Regions from separate parts of the Planococcus sp. TJ-307 genome, predicted to be linked through region 1. Evidence: riboswitches for the same ligand, from Rfam matches in the RefSeq annotation. Region 1 holds a riboswitch; each other region holds the start of a gene.

What was found. A riboswitch is a leader RNA that binds a small molecule or an ion and turns the genes downstream of it on or off. The one in region 1 is predicted to bind lysine.
Region 2: linked by a shared signal. The riboswitch ahead of AC4EHK_RS16920 (Na+/H+ antiporter NhaC family protein) and the one ahead of AC4EHK_RS10705 (aspartate kinase) in region 1 are both predicted to bind lysine.
Region 3: linked by a shared signal. The riboswitch ahead of dapA (4-hydroxy-tetrahydrodipicolinate synthase) and the one ahead of AC4EHK_RS10705 (aspartate kinase) in region 1 are both predicted to bind lysine.

The regions. Positions count from the first base shown of each region.
Region 1 covers NZ_JBZDOJ010000002.1:865,176-875,222, reverse strand. Annotated here, with positions in the region: gene trxA (thioredoxin) at 1-21, shown strand, start outside; gene uvrC (excinuclease ABC subunit UvrC) at 78-1,874, shown strand; lysine riboswitch at 1,912-2,086, shown strand; gene AC4EHK_RS10705 (aspartate kinase) at 2,227-3,453, shown strand; gene AC4EHK_RS10700 (succinate dehydrogenase cytochrome b558 subunit) at 3,846-4,457, shown strand; gene sdhA (succinate dehydrogenase flavoprotein subunit) at 4,503-6,251, shown strand; gene sdhB (succinate dehydrogenase iron-sulfur subunit) at 6,274-7,044, shown strand; gene AC4EHK_RS10685 (acyl-CoA thioesterase) at 7,193-7,660, shown strand; gene AC4EHK_RS10680 (MarR family winged helix-turn-helix transcriptional regulator) at 7,735-8,187, shown strand; gene racE (glutamate racemase) at 8,204-9,007, shown strand; gene rph (ribonuclease PH) at 9,085-9,834, shown strand; gene AC4EHK_RS10665 (XTP/dITP diphosphatase) at 9,831-10,047, shown strand, end outside.
Region 2 covers NZ_JBZDOJ010000005.1:174,161-184,207, reverse strand. Annotated here, with positions in the region: gene AC4EHK_RS16945 (DUF86 domain-containing protein) at 1-214, opposite strand, end outside; gene AC4EHK_RS16940 (YutD family protein) at 297-623, opposite strand; gene lipA (lipoyl synthase) at 639-1,562, opposite strand; gene AC4EHK_RS16930 (MetS family NSS transporter small subunit) at 1,706-1,837, opposite strand; gene AC4EHK_RS16925 (sodium-dependent transporter) at 1,853-3,373, opposite strand; gene AC4EHK_RS16920 (Na+/H+ antiporter NhaC family protein) at 3,567-5,141, opposite strand; lysine riboswitch at 5,251-5,432, opposite strand; gene AC4EHK_RS16915 (bifunctional metallophosphatase/5'-nucleotidase) at 5,504-6,847, opposite strand; gene AC4EHK_RS16910 (sulfite exporter TauE/SafE family protein) at 6,860-7,687, opposite strand; gene AC4EHK_RS16905 (DUF72 domain-containing protein) at 7,687-8,547, opposite strand; gene AC4EHK_RS16900 (DNA alkylation repair protein) at 8,723-9,406, shown strand; gene AC4EHK_RS16895 (hypothetical protein) at 9,438-9,650, opposite strand; gene sufB (Fe-S cluster assembly protein SufB) at 9,814-10,047, opposite strand, start outside.
Region 3 covers NZ_JBZDOJ010000001.1:354,103-364,149, reverse strand. Annotated here, with positions in the region: gene AC4EHK_RS01755 (efflux RND transporter permease subunit) at 1-2,564, opposite strand, end outside; gene AC4EHK_RS01750 (hypothetical protein) at 2,663-2,911, opposite strand; gene AC4EHK_RS01745 (TraB/GumN family protein) at 3,027-4,193, opposite strand; gene ypfJ (KPN_02809 family neutral zinc metallopeptidase) at 4,327-5,169, opposite strand; gene AC4EHK_RS01735 (SAM-dependent methyltransferase) at 5,227-5,838, opposite strand; lysine riboswitch at 5,945-6,123, shown strand; gene dapA (4-hydroxy-tetrahydrodipicolinate synthase) at 6,252-7,142, shown strand; gene AC4EHK_RS01725 (STAS domain-containing protein) at 7,193-8,032, opposite strand; gene AC4EHK_RS01720 (GGDEF domain-containing protein) at 8,154-9,098, opposite strand; gene AC4EHK_RS01715 (alpha/beta fold hydrolase) at 9,103-9,903, opposite strand.

The DNA.
Region 1 (10,047 bases):
ATGGTTGAAAAACACGCATAATTAATTCTTAACCGGGTCCAGTGATGGCGCCCGGTTTTTTAATAGGGTGAGATAAAATGGCTAACGAATTGATTCAGCATAAATTGGCAATACTGCCTGATCAACCAGGTTGTTATTTGATGAAAGACCGCCAAAATACCGTCATTTACGTCGGGAAGGCAAAAGTTCTCAAAAACCGCGTACGCTCGTATTTTACCGGCAGCCACGATACCAAAACACAGCGCTTGGTTAATGAAATCGAGGATTTTGAGTACATCGTTACATCTTCTGACAAAGAAGCGTTAATACTCGAATTGAATTTGATCAAAAAATACGATCCCAAATACAATATCATGCTGAAAGATGATAAAAGCTACCCGTACCTCAAAATCACAGGGGAGCGTCATCCAAAGCTGATCACAACCCGTCAGGTTAAAAAGGACAAAGGGAAGTATTTTGGTCCTTATCCAAATGCCTATGCGGCAGCTGAAACAAAAAAACTGCTGGACCGTCTGTATCCCCTGCGGAAATGCCACACCATGCCGGACCGGGTTTGCCTGTATTACCATTTAGGCCAATGTCTGGCACCGTGTGTCAAGCCGATTGAGAAAGAGACTTACCAGGAATTGATCGATGGCATCAGCAAGTTTTTAAATGGCGGATTCCGTGAAGTCAAACACGAATTGGTGACAAAAATGTCGGAAGCTGCAGAAAATCTGGAATTTGAGCGGGCAAAAGAATACCGCGACCAAATCTCCATGATCGAAACCGTTATGGAAAAGCAGAAAATGGCAATGAACGATTTTACCAATCGCGATGTTTTTGGCTACGCTGTCGACAAAGGGTGGATGTGCGTTCAAGTCTTTTTTGTGCGCCAAGGCAAGTTGATTGAGCGCGACGTCTCGCTATTTCCGTTATACCGGGATCCTGAAGAAGAGTTTTTGACGTATCTCGGACAGTTTTATGAAAAGCCCAATCACGTCAAACCCAACGAAATCCTGCTTCCGGAAGCAGACGATCCAGAGATGCTGAAAGAATGGCTCGGAGTTCGGGTTCTCGTGCCTCAGCGTGGGAAGAAAAAAGATTTGGTGGCGCTGGCGAAGAAAAATGCTGAAATTGCCATCAAAGAAAAGTTCCAGCTGCTGGAGCGCCAAGAAGAACGAACAATTGGCGCCTGCCAGGAACTTGGCGATGCGATGAACATCCAGACGCCGCTGCGCATTGAGGCATTTGATAATTCACATATTCAGGGAGCAGATGCCGTGTCTGCGATGATTACGTTTATTGACGGCAAGCCTTCCAAAAAAGATTACCGCAAGTATAAAACGCGTTCTGGGTCAAAACCCGATGATTATGCGGCCATGCGAGAAGTTATTCGCCGCCGCTATTCGCGTGTATTGAAAGATGGATTGCCGCTGCCGGACCTTATCGTTATTGACGGAGGAAAAGGACAGATGTCATCGGCGCGGGAGATTTTAGAAGATGAACTTGGGCTATCCATTCCAATTGCCGGCCTTGCGAAAGATGACAAGCACCAAACTTCGCAATTATTGTATGGCAATCCGGTTGAAGTCGTGCCGCTCAAGCGGACAAGTGAAGCATTTTATCTGATGCAGCGCATTCAGGATGAAGTTCACCGATTTGTCATCACGTTCCACCGTCAATTGCGCGGCAAAAATTCGATTCAGTCGGCACTTGATGGACTTGAAGGGGTCGGGCCGAAGCGCAAACAGCAGCTGCTGAAGCATTTCGGCTCGGTTAAAAAGATCAAAGAAGCTTCTGTAGAAGAAATCAAACAGGCGGGCATGCCGGAAGCATTGGCGTTGTCCATCGAACAGCATTTTGCAGAGGATACGTTGCCAAGTGAGTCATAACGTGCTATCGTAAGAGAATATTTAGATCACTTGGAAAAGTGATGATAGAGGCGCGAACGTCAATAGTAAGCATTCGGAGATTTGCAGAATCTGAGATGGATGCTGAAAGGGGCGGTCGCCGAAGTGTGCGTGTTGCTGCTAAAACGCATGCTGGTTCTGCACTTAAGAGGTGCAGAGCTGTCAGAGTCAATCTCTGGAGGGCTATCTCACATGGACGTTTTTCGTGCATGATAAAAGAGGTAGTTTGCCGCGGTTGCGGTAAGCTGCCTCTTTTTGTGTCTGGTGGTGCTGCTTTAATGGCCTTACTGCCAGCCATTTTGAGGGCCACATATTAAATGTGGGAGTGAATAGAATGGAAACGATCGTTATGAAATTTGGAGGGACGTCCGTTGCGACTCCAGAAAAAATCATTGGAGTGGCTGAACGGGCCATCCGCGAAAAAGAAAAAGGCAAGCGTGTCGTGATTGTCGTTTCAGCAATGGGCAAAACAACTGATACTTTGCTTGGTCTGGCCGGAGAAATTTCTTCTGAGCCGCCTAAACGTGAAATGGATATGCTGCTCGCTACCGGTGAGCAAGTAACCATTTCCTTGTTGGCAATGGCTTTTAAAAAGTTAGGCCATGAAGCGCTGTCCTTTACCGGCTGGCAGGCAGGGATCGAAACCGAATCTGTGCCGCGCAATGCCCGAATTGAACATATTCATACAGAACGGCTTGAGCGCGTGTTGGAGAGCGGCTATTTTTGTGTGGTCGCCGGTTTTCAAGGAGTCGATAAAATTGGCAACATCACGACACTTGGTCGCGGAGGATCGGACACAACGGCAGTAGCACTGGCAGCAGCATTAAAGGCAGAGAAATGCGAAATTTATACCGACGTCGATGGAGTCTATACATCGGATCCGCGTTTTGTAACAGGCGCGCGCAAATTGGAACAAATTTCGTATGATGAAATGCTGGAGCTTGCCAATCTTGGAGCGGGTGTCCTGCACCCAAGGGCAGTTGAGTTTGCAAAAAACAATCACGTACCATTATCCGTCAGAGCAAGTTATTCCGATGAGCCTGGCACAATTATACAAGAGGTGATTACAGTGGAGAAAAACTTAATCGTCAGAGGCGTTGCATTTGAACCAGGTATTGCGCGTGTAACTGTGACTTATAAAAAACCGTTTAACGGATCGCTGGCTAATATTTTCACGAAACTGGCAGAAAATCAAATTGATGTGGATATCATCGTTCAAAGCATCAGCGATGAATTTCCACCATCTGTTTCTTTCTCCATTAGCCAGGAAAGCTTGGATGAAACACAGCGCGTCCTGACTGAAGCCCAAGAAGAAATTGGCTTTTTATCCGTAACCATTGAAGTGGGCTTGTCGAAAGTATCGATTGTCGGCTCTGGAATGGTTTCAAATCCAGGGGTTGCTGCACGGATGTTTGATATCTTGAGAAGAAAAGAAATCCCTGTAAAAATGGTCAGTACGTCCGAAATCAAAATTTCAGTGGTTGTGCCGGAAGTGGATATGAAAAAATCTGCGAATGCGTTGCACGAGGCATATGAATTGTCTGAGGTAGAAGTGAAATAAGTCAGAGGCGATTGCTCTTGAAATAACTGTTCGTGAAAATATTCACAAAACGTTCAAATTCTCAATGGCAATATTGCAATAATACCGACAGCAGTAGAATTGGCCAGAATAGAGTGAAAAAGCGATTCTCAATTAGAGAATCGCTTTTTTGTGCAATTCGATTAAAACGGTTACATTTCTCCGTGTTTTGTTGCGAAGAGACCATCTAATAGGCTTAAAATGCTTGGTAACTATCTGTTTGAATGAGTTTCGTTGCCTTGACGCTCCCAAAGGGGGGGAGTACAATAAATATGTCATATTATTGTATCATGATGGTGTGCGGCTTCAGGTGCTTTCGTAATATACTGTCTGCTCTGGACGCTGCCAATCAATGTTTTGAGGGGGGTAAAATTTTGAATAACAATCGTGAATTTTTAATGCGCAGGCTGCACTCATTGTTGGGGATCATTCCTATCGGTTTATTCTTAACGCAGCACTTAATCATCAACCATTTTGCTACGCAAGGGGTAGAGTCATTCAATACAGCCTCTCACTTTATGGCTAATCTTCCATTCGTTATTTTCTTGGAGATCTTTGTCATCTACTTGCCGCTTATGTATCACGCGTTTTACGGGCTATACATAGCGTTTACTTCGAAGAACAATCCTGGACACTACAGCTATTTGCGCAACATGCTATTTGTTGCACAGCGCTATACAGGGGTCTTCCTGGTAGTCTTCATCGCTTGGCACGTATTTGAAACAAGATTCCAGGTTGCAATCGGTGCAGATGAAGCCGATTTCAACATGATGGCAAACATTTTAGACAATCCATTTATGCTGGCATTCTACATCGTGGGTGTATTGGCCGCAGTTTTCCACTTTGCGAACGGAATTTGGTCATTCCTTGTAACATGGGGAATCACACAATCCCAAGCAGCACAGCGTAATGCAACTTATTTCACGCTTCTAGTATTTGTTGTACTATCGATTATTGGTATGAGAGCATTGTTTGCATTCGTTTAAGAATGATTCAATCATTGGTGAACTAAAAGAGGAGTGAATACTAACATGGCGAAGGGCAAAATTTCTATCGTCGGTGGTGGCCTTGCTGGCTTGATGGCCGCAATTAAAGTTGCAGAGGCAGGTTCTCCCGTCGATTTATTTTCAATCGTGCCCGTTAAACGATCCCACTCAGTTTGTGCACAAGGCGGGATTAACGGAGCAGTAAATACAAAAGGTGAAGGGGATTCCCCGGATATTCACTTTGACGATACTGTCTACGGAGGCGATTTCCTGGCAAACCAGCGTCCCGTAAAAGCAATGGCGGATGCAGCACCGGGAATTATCCGCATGTTCGATCGCATGGGTGTTATGTTTAACCGTACGCCGGAAGGCCTATTGGATTTCCGTCGCTTTGGCGGAACCATGTACCACAGAACAGCGTTTGCGGGTGCCACAACTGGCCAGCAATTGCTTTACGCTTTGGATGAGCAGGTTCGCCGCTATGAAGTAAGCGGACTGGTCACGAAATATGAAGGTTGGGAATTCCTTGGTCTTGTTCTTGATGAACAAGGTGTCGGCAAAGGAATCACAGCACAAAACATGACGACAATGGAAATCAAATCGTTCCGCGCTGATGCTGTTATCATGGCAACTGGCGGACCGGGGATTATTTTCGGGAAATCAACAAACTCTGTGATCAACACAGGTTCAGCGGCTTCTATCGTTTATCAGCAAGGGGCATACTACGCGAACGGCGAATTCATTCAAATTCACCCGACAGCAATTCCAGGAGACGACAAACTGCGCTTAATGTCAGAATCGGCTCGTGGAGAAGGCGGACGTATTTGGACTTACAAAGACGGCAAGCCTTGGTATTTCCTTGAAGAAAAATATCCGGCATACGGAAACTTGGTTCCTCGTGATATCGCAACACGCGAAATCTTTGATGTCTGCGTTAACCAGAAGCTCGGCATTAACGGCGAAAACATGGTTTACTTGGATCTTTCTCACAAAGATCCAAAAGAGCTGGACATTAAACTTGGCGGGATTATTGAGATTTACGAGAAATTCACAGGGGACGATCCTCGTAAAGTTCCGATGAAAATCTTCCCGGCTGTCCATTATTCAATGGGTGGATTGTGGGTCGATGACAACCAAATGACAAGCATCCCTGGTGTCTTGGCAGCAGGCGAATGTGATTATTCTCAGCATGGTGGTAACCGCCTCGGCGCGAACTCATTGCTGTCAGCAATTTACGGCGGGATGGTTGCAGGACCAAACGCACTTGACTACGTAAACGGCTTGGATGTATTTGCAGAAGATCTTCCTTCAGCAATTTACGAAGCGCATGAAGCGAAAGAACAACGCATCTGGGAAGAAATTTTGGCATTGGACGGAACAGAAAACGCTTATGTTCTTCACAAAGAATTGGGCGAATGGATGACGGACAATGTAACAGTTGTACGCTATAACGATCGTTTGCAGAAGACGGATGAAAAAATCCAAGAATTGCTCGAGCGTTTCAACCATATCAGCATCACGGATACACAGCTTTGGAGCAATCAAGGCGCAATGTTCACACGTCAATTGCGAAATATGCTACATTTAGCACGAGTGATCACAATCGGGGCACTCAACCGAAACGAAAGCCGCGGCGCTCATTACAAACCGGATTTCCCGGAACGTAACGATGAGGAGTACCTAAAAACAACGATGGCGAAATTCAATGGCTTTGATGCACCAATCTTCCATTACGAAGAAGTCGATACCTCGTTGATTCCGCCGCGTAAACGTGATTATTCTGCAAAAGCATGATATAGAAGGGAGCTAATTTACCATGGGTGAAGCAGCAAAAACGGTTATATTTGAAATCGAACGCAGAAACTCTACGGATGAAGATTCGTATTGGGAAAAGTTCGAATTGCCATATGTGATGAACATGAATGTCATTTCGGCATTGATGGAAATTCGTCGTAACCCTGTCAATATTGAAGGGAAAAAAACCACTCCTGTAACGTGGGACATGAACTGTCTGGAAGAGGTTTGTGGAGCATGTTCGATGATCATCAACGGCAAAGCGCGTCAATCGTGTACTGCTTTGGTGGATCAATTGGAACAGCCGATCCGTCTTCAGCCGATGAAGACATTCCCTGTTGTCCGTGACCTTGTCATTGACCGCAGCCGGATGTTCGATTCGTTGAAGAAAGTTAAAGCTTGGGTGCCAATCGATGGCACGCATGACCTTGGGGATGGACCGCGTATGCCTGAGCGCAAGCGCCAGTGGGCTTACGAGCTATCTAAATGTATGACGTGCGGCGTATGCCTTGAAGCATGCCCGAATGTTAACGATAAATCCGATTTCATCGGAGCTGCCCCACTTTCACAAGTTCGTTTGATGAACGCTCATCCAACGGGTGCCATGAACCGCGATGCTCGTTTGAACGCGATCATGGGTGAAGGCGGACTAGCAAGCTGCGGGAACTCACAAAACTGTGTTGAAGCTTGTCCAAAAGGAATTCCTTTGACAACGTCGATCGCAGCGTTGAACCGCGACACGACTGTTCAAATGTTCCGCAACTTCTTCGGAAGCGACAGAATGGTTGACTAGTATCTACACAAAACCCCGCTGCGGCGGGGTTTTTTATTTTGGCCAAGTATAAAAATGCCTGCTTATAGACAAAAATTTTGATATACTAAGAAAATGAAATAGATAACTTGAGTTTTCCATACCCAGTCAATAACTTAGGAGGCTACCTATGAAAGCAAATTACATTGAGGATTTTGAAGAGTGGAAACAGGATTTTTTCTTTTCGGCTCCGGTTCAAGTTCGTTTTTCCGAAACGGATATGTTTGGCCATGTGAACAATACTGTGCCGATAACTTACTTTGAATTTGCCCGGATCGAATTTTTAAAAGAGCTGGGATTAATGCAGCGCTGGTTGGAAGCTGGCAACGAGCTGTTTCCGGTCGTAGCCGATATGCAAGTGGATTTTGTCCAACAAGTTTTTTTCGATGAAAAACTAGCTGTTCAAGTCAAAATTGCGCGCATCGGCACATCCTCTGTTGATATTCATTACTGGACGGTCAATGAAAAAGGGGAAACCTGCTTTACCGGCAGAGGGGCGATGGTCCAAATTTCAAAGAAGACTGGAAAAGGGCATCCTTGGACAGAGCGGGACATTGAGCTGCTCGGATCAAACCAATTGGCAACTGCAAAAAATTAAGGGTTTTCTTGCTATATCAATAAAAAACCTTCACTATAGGAATAAGATAGGCTTTCAAGGAGTGATATCCAGTAATGAATGATGACAAACAAGGCATCAGCCATGATTTAGAACGAATCGCCTTTATGGAAAAGGAATTGCGCTATATTTCCGGGATCATTAAGCAAAAAGGCCGGGAAATTTTAAATTCCTATACGATTACGCCGCCTCAATTCATTGCGCTGCAATGGCTGTTTGAGCACGGAGACATGACCATCGGCGATTTGTCGAACAAAATGTTTTTGGCGTTCAGCACCACAACCGATTTGGTTGATCGCATGGAGAAAAATGAGCTGGTCGTACGCATCCGTGAAGAACAGGATCGGCGAGTTGTGCGAATTAAATTATTAAAAGAAGGCGAACGTGTTATTGAAGAAGTGATCCAAAAGCGCCAGGAATACTTAGAAACGGTATTAGCAGATTTTACCTTAGACGAGGCAGAACAATTTGCTGCTTTGCTTGAGAAATTGCACAAAAACATGAAATAGGATAGAGGCGATGACGTTGAATGCGCCAATCGGAGTAATTGATTCAGGAGTCGGTGGACTTACCGTCGCAAAAGAAATAATGAAACTATTGCCGAACGAGCAAATTTACTATATCGGTGATAATGCCAGATGCCCTTATGGCCCGCGCCCGCTTTCAGAAGTTCGGACCTACACATGGCAAATGGCCAATGCATTGATGAAAAAAAATATTAAAATGCTGGTCATCGCCTGCAATACCGCAACCGCCGCCGCACTGTACTCGCTGCAAAAAAACCTGCCAATCCCTGTGATTGGCGTTATTTTCCCAGGAGCGCGTGCTGCAATTAAATCTTCAACAACGAAAAAGATCGCTGTTTTAGGTACGTTAGGAACGGTAGAAAGCGGAGCATACGAAAAAGCAATCCTGTCACTGGTGTCATCGGCCAATGTGGTGCAGCTGGCATGCCCTCGATTTGTCCCTTTAGTAGAAAGTGATGAGTACGAAGGAGAGTTTGCCCATCGCATTGTTCAGGATACCTTGGCATCAATTGCTTACGAAGAGTTCGATACCGCAATTTTAGGCTGCACACATTATCCTCTGCTCCAAGACTTTATTGAAGAAGTGCTTGGGGATACGGTACATGTGCTGTCATCGGCAGAAGAAACGGCAAAAGATGTCGAGCGTTACTTAAGCTATAAAAAACAGTTTGCTAACTGGAAACAGCCACCGGTGCATCACTTCTATACAACGGGGTCTACGCAAATATTCGGCTCAATTATCCACAAGTGGCTCGGAATCAATGAGCCCATTATCCACTCGATACGTTTCCATAAAACCTGACGGCTGCCAGCCATCAGGTTTTTGTCGTTATCTGCGAAATATGGTAAGCTATTTGAGCATATACGAGGAGGATTTTTATGACACGCATAGATAATAGACAAACGAATGAACTGCGTCCGGTAACAGTGGACGTTGATTACTTGATTCATCCAGAAGGCTCGGTATTGATTACTGTGGGACAAACCAAAGTCATCTGCACCGCGACCATTGAAGACAAAGTTCCGGGATTCTTGCGCGGCCAGGGCAAAGGCTGGATTACGGCAGAATATTCCATGCTTCCGCGTGCTACCAACAGCCGAAACCGCCGCGAAGCGTCAGCCGGCAAAATCGGCGGGCGCACAATGGAAATCCAACGTCTGATTGGCCGTGCTTTGCGTGCTGTGGTGGACCTTGAGAAGCTTGGAGAACGTACGCTTTGGATCGATTGCGACGTTATTCAGGCAGATGGCGGCACTCGTACGGCATCGATCACAGGTGCCTTTATCGCCATGACAATGGCAATCGGCAAATTGGATCTTCCGGCATTTCCAGTAACAGATTTCCTGGCAGCAACAAGTGTTGGGGTTACCGCAGAAAACGGTTCGATTCTTGACTTGAACTACGTGGAAGATTCAAGTGCGGAAGTGGACATGAATCTCGTTATGACAGGCGCTGGCCATTTTGTCGAGCTGCAGGGAACGGGAGAAGAATCAACGTTCACTCGAGTTCAGCTTAACGAATTACTGGACCTTGGAGAAGCAGGCATCAGCCAATTAATCTCCATGCAGCGCGACGCACTGGGCGAACTGGCGGAACGCATTGGCGAAAAGGCGCCCGCAGAATTATGAGAAAGATTGTAATCGCGACTCAAAACAAAGGCAAAGCCAAAGATTTCGAAACCATGCTGTCTCCGCTTGGCTACCAAGTGTTGACTCTGCGTGATGTGGCACAGGACATGGACGTGGAAGAAACAGGTGTGACGTTTGAAGAGAACGCCATCCTGAAAGCCGAAGCAGTTTCACAAGCACTCGGCATCCCAGTTATCTCAGATGATAGCGGAT
Region 2 (10,047 bases), on a different contig from region 1:
TAATGTCATCGTAGCTGCCGGGATCGCGCATAATGAATCCATCAATCATCGAGTTTCCAACATCCACAATCGACTCGATAATATTTGCCCCTATACGTTCCAATGCCAGCTTCTCGCCGAATAGGGTCCACTGCTGTTGGTCTTCATAATATTCCAATAAAGAGTTCATATGCCCAATCGTTTCTGTGATGTTGCTGCGGTCAATAAAATACATAAAAATACCCTCCAATAGGCGTTAAAAAATCTTGCATTTCTTTCTTTATCATATCATAATGCATGAAAAAACCCCCGGCGGATCAAATGTCCGCTTCGGGAGTTTGCTGTTCAGGTTCTTCAATCGGTGGAGCAGCTTTTCCAACTTTCTTTATGACAAAATAGGCGCAACCAAAATTGCAATACTCATATAAATAGTCCTGCAAAGTGCTGATTTTCGTATCGTAAGTCGCCTTGTGGTTGGTATCTTCAAAAAATCCTTTTAAACGCAACTGACCGTATCCCCAGTCACCTAAAATATAATCGTATTTTGATAAAATCTCGCTAAAGCGGGCAGTGATTGCCTCTTCTTTAAACCCTTCACGATAATCAATTAATATGTCATAATCCCACTGATCCAATGTGATCAATTTTCTCACCATCCATTAGCTGTTAATAGCAGCTGCTTGCACTTCTCCGAGGCGCTGACGCTCTTTTGCAGCTGCATTGACTTGCTCATCCGCATGGTAGCTGCTTCGAACCAAAGGGCCTGCCTGGCAATGCGAGAACCCTTTTGTCATCGCAATCTCCCAGAATTCCTTGAATTCTTTTGGCGAATAATATTTTTGTACACTTAAATGTTTTTTTGTAGGCTGAAGATACTGGCCAATTGTCATAATATCGACATCATTTGCACGCAGATCATCCATAACTTCGATGATTTCCTCTTTTGTTTCACCGAGGCCAATCATCAATGAAGATTTAGTCGGAATCTCTGGATGCAGTTCTTTTGAGCGCTTCAATAACTCCAGTGAACGGTCATACTTGGCGCGTGCTCTCACTCTTGGCGTCAGACGACGTACAGTCTCTATATTGTGATTTAAAATATCCGGTTTTGCATCCATTAGCCGTTCCAGATTTTCATAGACTCCACCCATGTCAGACGGCAGGACTTCAATTGTTGTATAGGGATTGGCACGCTTGATCGCTCGGATGGTTTCAGCAAATACAGCCGAACCCCCGTCTTTCAAATCATCGCGCGCAACTGCAGTGATAACAGCGTGCTTCAAGTTCATCATCTTCACCGAAGCCGCAACACGTTCAGGCTCTTGCAAATCAAGTTCATTCGGCAAGCCGGTTTTCACCGCACAGAAGCGGCAAGCTCTCGTGCAAACAGCGCCAAGAATCATAAAAGTAGCGGTTCTCCGAGTACCCCAGCACTCATGGATGTTCGGGCATCTCGCTTCTTCGCAGACGGTATTCAGATTGTTTTCCCGCATCATTTTCTTTAAATCCGTATAGTTTTCATTGGTGTTCAGTTTGATCTTTAACCAATCGGGCTTTCTGAGATGTTCCTGCTTTGTTGACACGCACATCGTCCCCTATCTATCTGGTTTATGAATGGAATACAATTCTATTCCAAATGTATCATAAAGGCCTGTTCCTCACAAGCTCACATACTGGCTCATCTACATGGAAAGGCCCGGAAACTTATCGTTTCCGGGCCTGTCAATTATACGTTGTTTGCAGCGTCTCTTGCTTTGTTCTTTTTGCTGCTAGTGACCGCGTGAATGATGCTGGCAGCCAAGCCGCCCCAGATAATTACCACGCCGATAATCATCACGACAATAGAACTTACTGTCATATGAAGCTCCCCCTTTTAATTGCGCTCGTCATATTCTCCCTGATCTTTATGCCATTTTCCGATAGAGAATAGAATTCCGAAAATAATTGCAGCAGCTGCGACTGCTACACCACCTGACAAGGTAAACATGTTGGAATACCCTTCGTAGTTTCCAGTTTCAGTGTCAAACTCTTGCAGGATGTTCAGTTTCAACAGTCCAAACATCATGTAACCCAAAACGATTGGTGTGATGATGCCTAAACTGAATTTCCACCATGCACCCAAATGAATATCCGAGATTTCGTTGGCATGGCCTTTGAGCAGATCCGCTTTGCGGAATACCCAAACTACCAAGACAACTTCCACTAAACCGACTGCTGCAACACCGAATTGGTTGATAAAGTAATCTGCCAAATCCAGGAAGTACAAACCGCCCTGGGTCGCGAATAAAATTGAAATCAATGCAGCAAGACCACCGCCGAAAAGAACCGATTTTACGCGTGAAATCCCAAACTTCTCTGAGAATCCAGCAACATACGTTTCAGTGATGGAAATCAACGATGTTAATCCAGCCAGTGTTAAGGACAGGAAGAACATGAACCCGAATAACCCATTAAAGCCGGGGAATTCATTGATGATTTGCGGGAATACCACAAATGCCAACCCAACGCCTGCTGTTGCTACTTCACTTACGGCTACTCCCTGCTGGGATGCCATGAATCCAAGTGCGGCGAAAATACCAATACCAGCCAGCAACTCGAAACTCGAGTTGGCAAACCCAGTAATAAATGCGTTATTGGTAATATCCGATTTTTTCGGCAAGTAACTCGAGTACGTGATCATGATTGCGAATGCTACAGACAAACTGAAGAATATATGCCCGTAAGCTGCAACCCATACCGATGGATCGAGGATGGCATCAAAATCCGGCTGGAAAAACGCCTCTAACCCTACCAATGCTCCGTCCAATGTTACTGCGCGAACAACGACTGCGAAGAAAATAATTACCAAAGTCGGAATGAAAATCCGGTTGGCCATTTCAATGCCTTTTTTAACCCCTGCCAGCAAGATCCCTAACGTGATGATCCATACTAAAGCAAGTGGGATAAATACGCCCCATACAATTCCACCAGTTTGTCCTGGTTGAACTGTCAACTGCAAAAAGTCATTGAATAAGAAGTCCTGCGTATCTGTGCCCCATGCCTGGTTGAAAGAAAATATAGTATAGCGCATTGCCCAGGCGATGATAACGGCATAGTACACAGATATGATGAAGGACACGAATACGGCCCACCATCCAAGCCATTCTAATTTTTTGCCGCCCATTCTAAAGAACGATAACGGTGCAGAGCCGCGATATTTATGCCCAATCGTAAATTCCAGTATTAAGATTGGAATTCCTGCAGTTAATAATGCGAACAGGTATGGTATGAAGAATGCACCTCCACCATTTTCATACGCAACATATGGAAAACGCCAAATGTTACCCAAACCTACCGCAGAGCCGACAGCTGCCATAATAAAACCGGCACGTGTACCCCATTGCGAACGTTCCATTTCTCTTCCCCCTTTGTATCCCATTTTATTTACATAAAAATAGGAATTTTGTTTGTTTTCAGATTATTAATTAATCTAAAAATAGTATACCGAGAGGGTCTCACAAAGTAAAGATGAAATCGCAATATATTTCAAAAAAACTATTGCCGCAAAAGTAAATAGGCAGAGAATTAGCTTCTCTGCCCACTTTCTATTATGCATTTTGTTGTTTTTCAATAATAGTTGTACGTTGTGACCAGACAATGAAAAGTATAGCAAGAACCGCTAGGACGACGCCTAGGGAGATCCACAATGAACCGGTAAACCCTATGACAATATACCCTATCGCAGCAATTCCGGCTGCTGTCAACGCATATGGAATTTGCGTTAAGACATGATCCATATGGTTGCTCCCAGCTCCTGTGGAAGACAAAATCGTCGTATCGGAAATCGGTGAACAATGATCTCCGAATACTGCTCCTGCCAATACAGCTGATAAAGCAGGCAGCAGCAAGGATGGATCCGCTTCGATCATAATGGTTCCTGCAATCGGCAACAGGATACCAAACGACCCCCACGATGTTCCGGTAGAAAATGCCATAATGCCCGCTAATACAAACAAGAGAACTGGCAAAACGGCTGTTGGTACATTGCCTTCAGAAACAACATTTGCCAAGTAAGCTCCTGTTTCCAATGATCCGATCAAAGAAGTCAGCGACCAAGCAAAAATCAAAATCATTACAGCACCCATCATGGATTTGATGCCTGCCCATATGCCTTTGCCAATCCATCCAGCATTGGCTGTTTTGTTTTTATTGATTTGAAGTGCGTAAAGAACAATGGAGGTCAGTGCACCTAAAACACCACCTACAAGCAGTGAAGCCGGTACATCGGTGTTTTCAAAAATTAACCAGATATCGAAGATTTGTCCGGCATTTTGGAAGCCGGTCCAAATCATCGCACCTACCGTTCCAACGATCAACAGCAAGATTGGAAGCAGCAAGTCTCGAACACGTCCATGTGAATGTGAAGGAAACTCTTCTTTCATTTCACCTGGAATTGTTTTATCCGGATCGAAAAGCTGTCCTTTCGAAATTGCCAACACTTCGTGTTTTTTCATTTCACCAAAGTCGACGTCGCGAACAGCGACAAAAAAGACGATGGCCAGTGAAGCAACCACATAAAAGTTCATTGGCGCCATCCATAAGAAAGCTTCCAATGCAGAATACTCAACAAAAGTCTGGCCAGCCAGGATCGTGGCAATGATCCCGATAATGGCAGCACCCCAGCTTGATACAGGCGATACCACACAAACAGGCGCAGCTGTCGAATCAATAAAGTAAGCAAGTTTAGCACGTGAAACTTTGTAGCGGTCAGTGATTGGGCGTGCTACTTGCCCAACTGTCAAAGCATTGAAATAATCATCGATGAAGATGACTATTCCCAGGGCCACTGTCAGAACTTTAGCACCCCGTCGTGACTTGATGCGTGTCGAAGCCCATTCAGCGAAAGCATGGCTGCCCCCTGACAGGCTGACGAATGCTGTAATAACGCCCAGCAATAAAAGAAAAAGAATGATAAAGACGTTGTAGGCATTAAAGCCGCCATCCCAAAAAATAATTGTAAATGATGCCACAAGCTCCTGCAAGGCTTCGATTGGTGCGAACCATGTCAGAATAACAGCTGCTGCGACAATACCGGTGCCCAATGACAACAACACACGGCGCGTTAACAGCACCATGACAATTGCGATAATCGGCGGCAAAATCGAGAAAATCGTGTTCTCCATAAAAACTCCTCCTTATTTTTTGATGGGTGAAAATGAGAAAAAAAAAGGCCGACCTCTCCAGTTGGATAAGTCAGCCTTCTACAATTCGTCTGTGCGTTAAAACGTCAAACAACCCTGTAGCTCTCCACTCAAACTTTCGCTTGAATGACAGTGACATTCTTTTTCAGAATGACCCCAATCCATTTCCCGTGACTACAGGAAATGGATTTCGGCAAAACTTCCTTTCAGATACGTTCAACGCAGTCAAACTCGCGCATCCTACTGATCAGTCTTGCAGCCTCTACCCACCATTATTTATTTCCTTAATAGCATAGCCCAAACTCTTTACAAAATCAACTGCCCGTAAACTCTGAACATTCCTTCTACTTCAACGCTTTGGTGTGGAAATACTGGCTGAAAACATCCCGTAAAAAATCGGGCATAAAGTATGTTTTAGGAGCTCGTTTCAGACTTGGGAAGAAGTAGCCAAACGTCAACATATCCAGTGTCACTAAGCGATACGTTTGGTCGTGCACCGCTAATTGTCCATTCACGTAAAACCGGTGATCGATGAGCTCCATATTCAAATGCAGCATCTTGCCAAACACGACGCCGCGGAATCCCATGCCTTTCAATTCCAGCTGCGGCCAATCCGAGTTTAAGGACTGCAAGTAAATTTCTTTTAACTCCGCACCGCTTAGTTCGACCATGCATGGATTGATTGGGTGAGGAAGCATTTTGTGAAAGTCATAGCGCGTCAAGTCCCCTTCAGGCATGTCTTCCATGAAGATTCCGGCATTGAACAGAGCGCAATCAGCTCCAGCAAATTCCAGCAGTGCATGACCGAAAAGTGTCCCCAGTTCTGAGTCCTTAAACCATTCGGCTTTTAAAAATTGGGGACTGTGGAACACCAGCTCACCCATTTGTTTTTTTCCTTCTTCAATCAAAAACTCATCAAATCCTGCTTCCGTTTCCTGCAGGCGGGAAGTTTCGATTAACCGGGCAGAGGATTTTTCAAAGGCTTGCTCCACTGTAATATGGCCAATATAAAACCCGAATTTCCCGGCAGCTCCCAATAGCGTATCCCCTTGCCATTTTCCATCATGGAATGTGTGATGGGTATGCGCGCCCAAAACAATATTGATTTGCGGACATAGATCCACTAAAAGCTCATCTTCCTTGATGCCCAGATGCGATAGGCAGACGATCAAGTCTGTCTCATCTTTTATTTCCTCCACTGCTTGAATGATTGATTGTTTAGCATCCGTAATTTGCCACCCAAGCTTCCGATAAAACGGGGTAAACTCAGCAGTTGCTCCTACCAGTCCAATGCGCATTCCATTTTTCGCTTGGATAATATGATAAGGCTTCGCCCAAATCGGTCGGTTGCCGTCCAAATCGAATAAATTTGACACCACCACTTCAAAGTCAGCCTGGACATACAACTCATCCAGTTCTTCTTTTGACAGCGTGATGCCTTCATTATTGCCGATGGTGACTGCATCGTATTCGGCTTCATTTAACAGGAGTACGTTTCCTTTGCCGGCAGTGCCTTCGGTATAAGGATGCGACCGGTCAGCATGGTCACCAATATCTAAAATCAGACAGACATCCCCTTCTTCTTCGTGCCACCTTTTGCGCTCGGCTAAAAAAGACTTGATGCGCGGCCAATTCGCAAAATGGCTATGCAAATCGTTGGTATGATAAATATGGATTGTATGATTCATGAAAACACCTCTTTAAGAACTGAATATTCCTTCGTAAATTGATCGCAGCCCCAGTACCAGAAGCACAATGCGCAAAATCACCACCAACATTTCTGAATCGAGGCGTTTGTTTAATTTGGCTCCAATTTTTGCTCCGAGATATGCACCTGGCACAACCGCGATTGTATAAATCCAAGGTACATGCCCTAAAGCAATATGGGTTGCTGAGTTGACAAGTGCCGACAAAAAAACCATAAACATCGACGTGCCAATGGCCACATGCGGCGGAAACAAAAATAAAAGAATCATTGCAGGAACAATAATTGATCCCCCGCCAATGCCAAAAAGTCCCGACGCAAAGCCTACAAAAAATGTCAGCAGCAAGGCAAACCAAATGGGGTAGCCGTAGATGTATTGTCGATCCTGTGTGTCTGTGAACGTCGTTTTTCGTCCGTTGTCAACAAACCAGTGGACAGCTTTCAAATGATCACGCGTCATTAACAACAAGGATAGGAAGACGAGAAGAATGCCAAAATACAGGTTGAATGAAGGCAAGTCTAAATTTTTATTGACAAAAGCGCCGATCACGGTTCCCGGCGCACTGCCTGCGAAGAAAATAAGAGCACTTTTGTAATCCACTGTCCGAACTTTCATATAAGCCAAAGTGGAAGAAAGGCCAATAAAAACCATCATAATGACGGACAAGCCAACTATTTTCTGAGGAGAGAGTTCGGGGAAAAAGGCAAAGCTGGTGCCCAAAAACAACAAGGCCGGCACCAATATAACTCCTCCTCCAAGCCCTATCAAAGCGCCAACGATTCCGGAAACGACTCCGACAAGCGCCATGACTAAGAAAACCATTAAAATCCACCTTCAAACAAATCCAATTGTTTTGGTGAAAGTCCATCAAATGATAATCCATTCATTTTCTGAAACTCTTTTGCATCCCCTGCTGCATGGCCACCTGAATTATTATTAAAGATAACATAGACCTTGTCAGTAGTGTCAGCCAACGTCTTGACGGCACGGCTGATTTCCCCGAGCTCTTCTTTATTGTAATCATAAAGATAGCGGACTTCCCGCCAGTTTTGTCCGTGTCCAGGATTCAGCCAGCCATGAACGTTTCGCCCGTGAATGCGCAGCAGCACTTTGTCTTTTCTCGAAGAGATGGGAACCAATGGAATCGAGCCATCCCCCGCCTGCGGTTCATCACAAACTGAATGGATTAAGTTGTTGTCCCGAAGAAAATCCACCGTTTTGTCGCTCATATTGCCGGCGTACCAGGATTGATGGCGAAACTCTACTGCCAAGTCAAACTCGGTCAGTCGTCCGGTAATTTCCCGAATTTGGTCGACATTGTCCTTTTGACAATCAAACCATGGTGGAAACTGCAGCAGCACCATCGCAAGCTTTCCCTCTTCTTTCAAGGGACGCACCGATTTACAGAACGCATCAAACATCTCGTCGCGCGACTCAAATGGATTTTCGCCACGCAGGTGCCCCGTCATTCCTTGATAAGCTTTTACCACAAACTGAAAGTTTCCTGGCGTTTCCGAAATCCACTTGCGGATATTGCGTTCAGGCTGGACTGCATAAAATGAGGAATCCAATTCGACAATTGGAAAATGTGCGCCATAATCAATCAACTTTTCTGTTTTTTTTGAGCCTGGGCTATAGACATCCGGATGGTCTCCCCAACCCGTCAATCCTACGTAAATCATTGTCCCGCCTCCATTTATCGTTATTATTTTATGATAGCATAGAAAAAATAGAACGTCTTTTTTAAAGAGATATCCTTCAAGGGAATTGAGATTTTAAAGAGCATCAGTCCAATGATGTCATGCCAGCGTCTTTTGACTATGCTACACTTTTATAAGGCAAGGAGATGAGACAATCATGAAGAAAACGTGGAATCATATAGGGATTGTTGAGAAATTCGAAGCAAATCGCAACGAGGAGTTGGCTGGGCCGATGTCCGCTTATATGCGGAACCAGTTTGACTTTCTGGGCATCAAAACGCCGTTGCGGAATGCATTGCTAAAAGAACAGTTTTCGGAGTATCAACTTCCCGAACCAAACCAGTTAACAAATGAAGTATGGAAACTGTATAACTTGGCCGAACGGGAATACCAGTATGCAGCAATTGCTTTATTGGAAAAGATGAAGAACCAATTAACCATGGAAGATTTGCCTTTTCTTCGTAAACTCATTGAAAGCAAGTCTTGGTGGGACAGTGTCGATTCCATTGCTCCACGAACTCTTGGACACGTTATTTTAAAAGAGCGGAGTGCCGGAACAGAAGCCATGTTTGCCTGGTCTGAGGCCCCTAACATGTGGACGAACCGCGCAGCTATTCTTCATCAATTAAAATACAAGCAACAGACAGATACTGACGCATTGGCCCGCATTCTTTTGCAGCACGCTGCCTCTCCAGAGTTTTTCATCCAAAAGTCTATTGGTTGGGCACTGCGTGAATACGCCAAGACGGATGCCCAGTGGGTCGTATCTTTTGTATCAGATCACGCATTAATGCCGCTTAGTAAGCGAGAAGCACTGAAACACATCAAAAATCCCCTCTAGCATCGGTTGGCGAGGCTAAAGGGGATTTCACTTATCCAATTGATTTTTTGATTGTATAAAACAAGCCGCCGAGACCTTTGCCACTGCTAAAGATGGATTTGGCCGATTCCATCAATTCTTTCTTTTCAGTCTCATCAATTTTTCCATCTTCGTAAGCGAGTTTGGCTTGCTCAAATACTTCTTTTGCTTGCCCCAGATCTGCATTGCTGAGCTTTTGTTTTAACGCATCAAATGTTTGGCTCATATCAATTATACCTCCCCAAATTTTTCTTTTAAGCTTCTATACCCCCTGATTGGGACGTAAAACAGCATAACTTACCGTACGTGTCATTATGTTTGCCGCAAGAAAAATCCACACAAATAACCCTTGGCATGAAACACCATGCCAAGGGTTATTTACAATTCTATTAACCGATAGAGCCTTCCATTTCGAACTTGATTAAACGGTTCATTTCCACCGCATATTCCATTGGAAGTTCTTTCGTGAACGGCTCAATAAAGCCCATTACGATCATTTCTGTTGCTTCTTGTTCTGAAACGCCACGGCTCATCAAGTAGAACAATTGCTCTTCCGATACTTTTGAAACTTTCGCTTCATGCTCCAAAGAAACGTTATCGTTTAAGATCTCGTTGTATGGAAT
Region 3 (10,047 bases), on a different contig from region 1:
AGGAAGAGCACGCCAATCTCGGCAAAAAATGCTTCCTGATCCGAGTTTTCGCCGCCTGTCGATAATTCATAGCCTTCTGGCAACGACGCACGTTCAGCATCCACTAGGTCCAGCATCTTATTTTCAAAATCATCCACTTCACCAAATGCACGCAGTGTAATGGAACGGTTTCCTTCTTGATGTGGAATTTGAGCCAAACGTGTTGTTTCTTCTTCCGTCAGCAATTCATTCATTGGAACCAATTGAGGCGGTCCTTGTTCAGAAAGTGACGGTACATTGAACTGAGACAAGTCGATTGGTTCACCATCGACAATCCCTGATTGTTTCAAAGACACATCGTATGGCATTTGCCCCTCATAAATCGTGTACAAGGGCACGCCCTGGGTCAACAGCTGAAGCTGATTGGTCACCGTGCTGAGCGCTATTGTGTTTTCCTGCAGCGCATCCTGATTCGGCACGTATTCAATAGCGGGTACTGGATCTCCCAAGTTGTCAGCGACAATATCGGCTCCGTTTTCAAGCATCTGTTCTTTCAACCGGTCACGCAGCGATTCCAGTTGGTTGATGTCTTCACCTTTAATCGCTACGGTTACAGGAGCACCAACAGGCGGCCCCTGGACAATTGTCTCCAGGAAGATTTCCGCTTCAGGGAAACGCTCGCGCAACTCTGGCTGCCATTTGCTGATAAAGTCGGCAGCTGTGGTATTTTCGCGATCAATGCGGAATGCCACCTGTCCCGTATTGCCTCCTGTGTTGTCCATTGAAGCAGAGAACAAGCTTGGCAAACCTTCACCGGTAAAGATGGCTATTTCAGCCACATCCTCATCTTCCGATACCACCTGTTCGGTCAAATCAGCAAGAAATGCATCGGTTTCTTCGATGGTTGTGCCTTCTGCGAGACGGACATCCATCGTCACTTCCTCCCGGTCTGCTGCCGGGAAAAACTCAAACGGTGTGAACAGCGCCAGCGATAACAAACCTGTCGATATCAACAAACCGCCAACTCCCACAAAAACCGGTCGTTTCAATACACCACGCAGCACTTTATTGGAATAAAACAAGGCCAGCTTTTCAAGCGGCTTTCCTAAAAATCCGGGTGTGTCTGAAATTTTTTTCGCTTTTCGTTTTGTTTTTAAATACTGCATCATCGGTACCAGCGTAATCGACAGCACCGTAGAAGCCAAGATCGTGGTAATCAGAATACTTGGCAATGCTTTGATAAAGGCTCCGTTTCCTCCTGACAACAGCAGCAAAGGCGAAAATGTCACGATGATTGCCAAACTTGAAGAAATAATTGATGGATACACTTCACGGACACCATTAACGGCTCCATTGCGCGGCGAATCTCCTAATTTGTAGCGCCGCTGAATATTGTCGTTGACCACAATGCTGTCATCAACCAAAATCCCGATGGCAATGATCAGCCCTATAACCGAAATCTGATTCAAGTCGACGCCCAAGAACGGAATCGGAATCATTCCAATCAGCACCGAAGCCAGCACCGTCAACGCAACCGCAAAAGAACCATATAAAGTCAAGCCGGCCGTGGTGACGATGAGGACAGCCAACACTGCAATGGCCAAGGACACATACAAACTGTTGAAAATGGCATTGACGTTATCAGCCTGCGACTCGTATTTTTCTGCTTGCACGCCGGCAGGCAAAGTTTCGGTAAATGCCTCAATCACTTCAGAAACATTGTCATCTACCGAGGGAACATCTTGCTCTGTCTGCAAGAAGACCGTATAGGAAATCGCGCGCTCCCCTTCAAACGTGACAATGTCTGTCGTTTCCTGGTCCACCGTTTCAATCGTTGCCACATCTGCCAGCGGAATAGCAGCGCCTCCCACTTGCAGCTGCTCCAGCTTTGCGATGCCTTCGTTTTGCTGAACGGTCAAGCTGACTTGTTCGTTGCCGTTATTATGAGTTCCGAGCGACAAGGGCTGATTGGCCTGCTGGAGCGATTCCAACACTTCGAATGGCTGAAGGTTATTGGCAGCCAGTTCTTCACTGTTCAACTCAACCAAGACTTGCTGCGTATTCAAGCCTTTGACAGTCGTTCCAGCAACCCCAGAAACCGCTTCCACATCTTCCGATAAATTAGACAAGGCATTTTCCATATTTGCCAGTTCTTCTTCGTCCCCATAAAACATATACGATACTAATGGGAAGGTCAGATCCAAGGTTTCAACTGAAGGTGCCTGTGCAGTATCAGGAAATCCCGAAGCCGCAGTACTTGCCTGCTGTTGAATGCTGTTAATCAACTCATCTGGATTTTCACCATCCTCAATTTCCAATGTAATGATGGATGCTGAATTGGCGGAAACCGACTGCATTGACGCGATGCCATCGACTCTCTGGATTTCACGTTCCAATGGATTGGTGATCGATGTCTCCACTTCTTCCGGTCCCGCACCCGGAAGAATGGTCGATACTAAAACCAAACTTGATGGCGTCTCAGGAATTTCGCGCTGGGGCAAGGTTAGAAATGTGTAGGCTCCAATAATCGAGAATATCAAAATCAGAAATATAAATAATTTGCTGCGATCCAATAGATAGTTCATCGGCCTATCCCCTTTAATTTTTGTATAATTATTGTATAACTATTTTCCTTAAAATACTAGCAAGACGCACAGAAAAACCGGGTAAAATTCACCCGGTTTTACACATTCCGAACCTGTTGTTTTTTCATCAAGAAAGCGGCAGCAAATAACAGCAGCGGCAAGAGGACAGCTAAACTGAACCAAATTCCTTGTCCGTCCATGGAGATCAGCAGCGTTGGCAAAAGCAGCGCAACTCCGCTCCAAGCAAGTGCTTTCCATGAACGTTTCCAGAGACCAATAAACGCCAGAAAGGCTGCAGCAATGACCAGAAACCAGAGCAATATCCCCATTAGAAATAAGCCCACCACAACACGCCTCCTCGTTGTTATGAATCTTCACTAATCTATACCCTTTTTTCAGAATAAAACATCGTCAACAAACGAAAAACCGGACAGCCGCGTTCGCCATCCGGTTTTCGTTTACTTATAGATTCTGGAAAAACAAACGGATCACATCAATGCCGCCGATGAGGTTACCGGCTGCGGTCCCCAAATTGGTCAAGACAACAACCAGCAGTACGCGCGTGACTTTGTTATCCCAAAATCCTTTGAGGGTAAAAACATCTTTTGATAGGGTCTGAAAGTCTCCGACATTTGGCCGGCGGATATATGCTTGCGCAAGCCCAGAGAACCAGCCAGCTGCCAATAGCGGATGCAAAGCACCAATCGGCCCGCCGACAAAGGCGGTCAAGATGGCCAAGGGATGGCCAAATGCTACTGCTGCACCGATTGCACCGAGACAAGCTGTCCACAAAATCCAGCTGATGGTCTGATCGATGCCAGCTGCCGGGTTGTTCATGAAAGTCACAGCAATCATAGCGACCAATGCCAACGGAATCGCCCAACCAATGATTTTTGGCCATTTTGATTTAGGCGGTACTTTTGATAACTCTTCCAAGTCGTGTTCGTTGTGAACTTCTTTAATGATTCCAGGGATATGCGCAGCACCCAAAACTGCGACAATTTTCTTACCTGGTGCTTCTTTGATTTTTTGGGCCAAGTATTGATCACGTTCGTCAATAAGCGGTGTTTTCAGTTTTGGGAAAGACTGAGTGAAATCGTTCATGACCGCATTTAAGGTATCCTGTGATTTCATTTCTTCCAAGTCTTCTTCTGAAATCGTTTCTTTACTGAAGATGCTGAAGAATACCGAAGTCAACAGCTGGGCTTTGCCCATAAAGCCGATATTTCCCCAAATGCGTGAAAATGTCACTTGGATGTTTCGGTCGGCCAACACGAGTTCGGCACCGCTTTCTTTAGCTGAAGCAATTCCTTGGATCATTTCCTGTCCGGGCTTGATGCCAAATTGGTCGGCCAGACGATTTTGGAACGAAGAAATGGCCAAGTTCATCAACAGAAGACTGGATTTTTTGTCTTTGATTACTTTGAAAATATCCGTTTCCTTCCACTTGCTGCCTTGCGTCACCGACTCATAGCGCTGCGCATCCAATTCGATGCACACGGAATCTGGCTGTTCGGCTTCAATGACCACTTTGACTTGTTCTGCACTGACTTTTGAAACGTGGGCTGTACCAATCAAAATCAATTCTTTTTCACCATACGTTATGCGTGTAATATTGTCATCGATCATGTTGTACTTCCTTTATAGAACTGGATTTCTTTTCATACCATATGAAAAGACTGTCTATTCTTTATAATGAATCACAACGGCGAAAATATCAATGCCGCGCTCTTTGAATTCTATTTTCCGGAACAGGCGGCGGTCACAAATCAGTCGCATTGAAAGTGTCTCCTTCTTTCAAGTTGCCGGCTTCGAAGCCTTTATAAAACCAATTTTTGCGTTGTTCTGAACTGCCGTGGGTAAAGCTTTCCGGCACCACATAACCGCGTGCACGCTGCTGGATCGTGTCGTCTCCGACGGCACTTGCCGCTGTCAACGCTTCTTCCAGGTCGCCTTCTTCCAAATAGCCCATGCCCTGTGCGTGATGCGCCCAGACACCCGATAAATAATCAGCTTGAAGTTCCAGGCGGACCTGCACTTTATTGTACTCTTCTTCACTTAATTGATTGCGGAGCGGCTGCACTTCTTCCATGACGCCAAGCAAATTTTGAACATGGTGGCCAACTTCATGCGCCACTACATAAGCCATAGCAAAATCCCCCGGCGCTTGGAACTGGTTTTGAAGTTCATCGTAGAAACTCAAATCAATATACAGTTTGTAGTCAGCTGGACAATAAAAGGGGCCAACAGATGCACCGGCCGTTCCGCATGCAGACTCAACGCTTCCGCTGTAAATCACCAGTGTCGGTTCGATATATTCCATGCCTTCTTCTTCAAATACTTGTGTCCAGACTTGTTCGGTATCTGCCAAGACGACCGATACAAATTCAGCCAGCTCCTCTTCTTCAGCAGTTGCTTCATACGGCTGACTGGAAGGAGTCCCAGAGCCGCTCATTTGGTCGAGAATAACCCCAGGATCACCACCTAAAAAAGCCACTAGCAGCACAATTAGGATGCCGCCGATGCCCCCGCCTGCAACCATCGCGCCGCCTTTTCCTCGTCTGTCTTCAACATTTCTGCTTCTGGTTCTGCCCTTCCACTTCATACAGGTTCCTCGTTTCACAATTGTTTTACTTTAAGCATACCCATTACCGGGCTGCTTCTAATCCATTTCGGGCAGCCGGTAAATCAAAAAACGTTCACGCAGATCCTTATGAGAACCCGGCAGTGAAATTTCCTCCACCAATTGAAAAGCTGTACTGGTTTCAAGAAAGTCGCTGTAGTCTTGAGAAGCAAAAAATAGGATGATCTCTACCGTGCGCGGATCGGCTTCGGCTGAACGCAAAACTTTATTAATAAAAGGAATGAACAGTTGTACCGAAAATGGATTAAAAAAATAAAACTTATTATCGCGCGCTTCAATCGGGTAGTCTTGCGCCAAGCCGTTATAGAACTGGATACAATTCTCTGATCCTTTATGTTTTTTAAAATATTCCTTTTTATTGTTTAAAGCCTCTTCGTAAAATGCAGGATTCATTTCAATGCCTGTGCTTTCCGCTCCAAACAGATGATGAATATAAAAGTTCAGGCGGCCCTTTCCGCAACCTACGTCCACCAGCCGATCTCCGGGCAATAAGGTATAATGCTGAAAGAGTTCATCCAGCAGCTCGTATGAAGTTGGCTCATAGCGGTTGTGGTGCAGTGAATCCGTGAAGCCTTGCTGATTTCCCGCTGTCGCAATGTTCAGCAGGCGTTCATAAGCCTGTTCATTCATCCCAGATCACTCCTTCTTCATAAGATTTTACGTTCTCTATCTTGCAATTGACAAGGGAATTTGTTATAGTACAGCTAATTAAATATTTCTTGCTCCAGTTTTTATGGAGTAGGATAGAGGCGCAAAAACCATCAGTACGCAAAACGAGGACGATGAGATCCATTGACGTTTGCCGAAAGGGGGATTTGCCGAAGTGGCGGAAATCTCATGTTTCTGTTCGCTGGGTCTGCATTTAATAAATGCAGGACTGTCATATAGGAGACTATATGGAGGGCTATCTGATGCACAGAAACGAATGGCAAACATTGTTTCTACTGCAGCAACGGGACCCCTCGTTGCTGCTTTTTTGTTCCCTCCTGACTGGCTCCCCCACCTCTAAGCTTTGAAAAAAATTAGAAAAGGGTGTGTTTTTTATGAATTTTGGCCAAGTAATTACAGCAATGGTGACGCCGTTCGATCAATATGGAGAAGTCGATTTTCCGGCAACACAGAAACTAATAGAGCATTTGATAGCAAACGGTTCAGACGGTCTGGTCGTCGCAGGAACAACAGGTGAATCGCCAACTTTGTCAACAGATGAAAAAGCGGAGTTGTTCCAGTTCACCGTCAATACAGTTGCTGGACGGATTCCGGTCATTGCCGGAACGGGCTCCAACAATACGCGCGCGTCCATTTCATTGACGAGACAAGCGGAAGAAGCGGGAGTTGACGGCATTATGCTGGTCACTCCTTATTACAACAAACCTTCGCAGGAAGGCATGTTCCAGCATTTTGAGGCAATCGCCCGATCGACCAGCCTGCCGGTCATGCTGTATAACATCCCGGGGCGCAGTGTCGTCAATATGTCTCCAGAGACGATTATTCGCCTGTCCAAGATCGACAACATCGTTTCGGTTAAAGAAGCGAGTGGCGACTTGGACGCAGCTGCAGAAATCATTGAACAGACACCGCCAGATTTTTCTGTTTACAGCGGTGATGACAGCCTAACATTGCCGATGCTGTCTATTGGTGGAACTGGCATCGTATCGGTTGCTGCACACATAATCGGAAACGATATGCAGGACATGATTACGAGTTTTAAAACGGGCGACGTGAAAACAGCAGCTGCCATCCATAGACGCTTGCTGCCAACAATGAAGGCATTGTTCGCCGCACCAAATCCATCCCCAGTCAAAGCAGCACTTAACATCACTGGTATACATGTAGGCGGCGTTCGCTTGCCAATGATTCCCCTCACTGAAGAAGAAACTTCAGCATTGCAAAAATCTTTGCCTAATCTTCATTCAGAAGGAGTCACTAACTAAATTCACTATTTAAAAACGCTGAAGCCCCTCAGGCTTCAGCGTTTTTTCTGTTAACTAATTTTCATCTGGCTCAGGACGCGCTTTAAACTGCCGCCGATTTCCAAATCTTTTAAATCAACACCGATTTCTGTCAGAGTTCTGGCGATTTCAGGTCGGATTCCAGTTAGAACTGAACGTACGCCAACCAACTTTAATGACTGAATAATTTTGATGATTTGCTCAGCAACCATCGAGTCTACCCGTATCACTCCTGAGAGGTCTACGATCAGCACATTGATTTTTAACTGATTGGCAGACAGCAATGTCTTCTCCAAAATGTAGCGGGCCCGATCGATTTCAATGCTTCCCACTAATGGCAAGATGGCGATTTGGTCGCTGACTGGCACGACGGGTGCCGACAATTCGAGAAATTCTGTTCTGGCCGATTTTAATTTTTGCTGATACGAACTTGTATAGGCCTGTGTATAGGAAAAAGCAGCATAGTCCAGCAAGGAATGGAAGAGCTCCATGATATCAAACAGAACCTGAAATTCCATCTTTTCTCGGATTGCTTCTGTCTTGATGACCATCCCGATATGTTTCCGGTAAAGTGAAGTTTCCGCCAGTGCATTTTCAAGCAGCATATCGTTTTCAAGAAAAAAATTGCCTGTCGTTTCTCCCCACTGTTGAATATTCGCATAGACCTGTGGCATATCACAGCTATTCGTGATTGACTCTCCAATCAAGGCCACAAAATCAACTCGAACTTTATTGACCACGTCTAGAAATGCTTGATTTATTTGAAGTTGCTCCATTGGAACATCCTTGACCGCTTCCTCGTGGATCAATTGGGCAATCAGCTCTTTATCCGCCAATACCCGTTCACCTATCAACTGATTGTTGTTTTTCATTGCGACCTCCAAAAGGCGAAATTATTTTATTCTTTTATTATAGCCGTTGAACAGCAGATTGTAATCGATTTATTGCGTAAAAAAAACCGCCTCAAAGGCGGATGTTCAACAACGGACTTCATCAATTTCCAACTACGCAATTACGGCCATTCGCTTTGGCTTTATAAAGAAAAGCATCCGCTCGGGACAGCAGACTCTCTACTTTGTCTCCGGGCTCATAGGCTGCGACTCCAATGCTCACCGTAATTGGAACGTGCTGCCAGACAGCTGATGCCAGCTGGGTGCATAAAGCATTGCCTATGGCCAAGCCTTCTTTAATTCCAGTGTCAGGCATGACCACCACAAATTCCTCACCCCCAAGGCGTACTACAATACCGGAATCCCCAATCTCTTCTTCCAGACGCCAAGCCAATTCCTGCAGCACGGCATCACCTGTTTGATGGCCATACGTATCATTGACCTTTTTAAAATGATCAATATCCAGTATTAAAAGTGCAAACTGCCCGCCATTTTTTGCCTGTTCCAGAAGTTCTTTGAGCTTTCCCTCCAAATACCGACGGTTTTTCAACGCCGTTAATTGATCTGTAATCGCTAATTGCTGGAGCTTTAAGTTAAGGTCTATCAGTTCCTGTTGCTTGAACTCTACTTTTTCCATCAAAGTTTGAAGTTTGCCATAGGCTTCCGCTGTCTCACGATTTATTTTTTCAGCATCGCGCTTGGCCTGCAGCAATGATTTTTCGTATTCGTCACGGACACTCATTTGCATCAAGGCGCATTCGTAAAAGCCATTTAGCTCTGTCGTATTCATCAAGACAGGCAAGTGCCCCGCTTCGCTCTTCAAATTTAAAAACATTTCAATTACCGTACCATGCATTTTAATGGAAGGAGTGAAATACGTTTGAAAGTAAACACGGGAAGCCATTGTCAGCAAATCATGCATGTGCTTTGGACTCGCAGTCCCTGTCATAGCCTTCAGCGTTTTGTTCATTTCGACTATCTGCAACTCTTGGTCCAAAACCAAGTAACCGCATGGCGCCCTATCGAGTTGCTGTTCCAATGTCCCCACTCCTCTATTTTGCCAGGTACTGCTTAATGTATTCAACGGTTTCCTGCGAATCGCTAAGATGCGGATTGTGTCCCATAGCCTCCATTAATATTATCTCGCTGCCTGCAATTTGGTCATGGACGTATTGTCCGACTTCCGGTGAAGCGATGGCATCAAATTTCGGCTGAAGAATTAAGGTAGGCACTGCTACTATGCTTAGCTGATCACGAAGGTCGGAAGTAAAGGTCACTTCGGCAAACTGCCGTGCAATCAGGGGATCATTTGAACACAATAGCTGCTCAAATTCTTCCGTCAACTCTGGACGTTCGTCATTTTGCATAACGACTGGCGCCAGGTACTTTGCCCATTCCTTGTAATTGGTTTCCATCATATCCAGTAATTCTTCAATATCCGTTCGTTCAAACCCACCCTTGTAGCCAGGTTCATTCATATAGTAAGGAGACGGTCCAATCATAATCAATTTCTCCATCAACTCAGGACGCTCAATTGAAGCCAGCACACCAATCATGGAACTGACAGAATGGCCGATAAATATCATTTCTTTTATTTCTAACGCATCACAGATTTCTAAAAGATCCTGCTTATAGCCATAAAGTGTACTATACCGTTCTTTAGAATAAGCTGTTTTGTCGCTGTTTCCTGAACCTACATAATCAAAGGTGACGACCCGGTAAGTACCTTCGAAATCTGCAATCGTTTCATTCCATACCTGTTGGTCACAGCCAAAACCATGCCCAAACAATATAGTTTTTTCTCCTTGCCCGATAATTTGGACGTTATTGCGTTTTAAAATATCGATGGCCACTAGGATTCCCCCTTATTAAATCTACTCGTAAAGGAATATTTAAAAGTATAATATACCCTAATAATAGCATTAATGAATCAAATCAGACGATAAATAATAATTTTTTTCTTTCTACGAAATATTTTCCATAACTTATTATCTAGT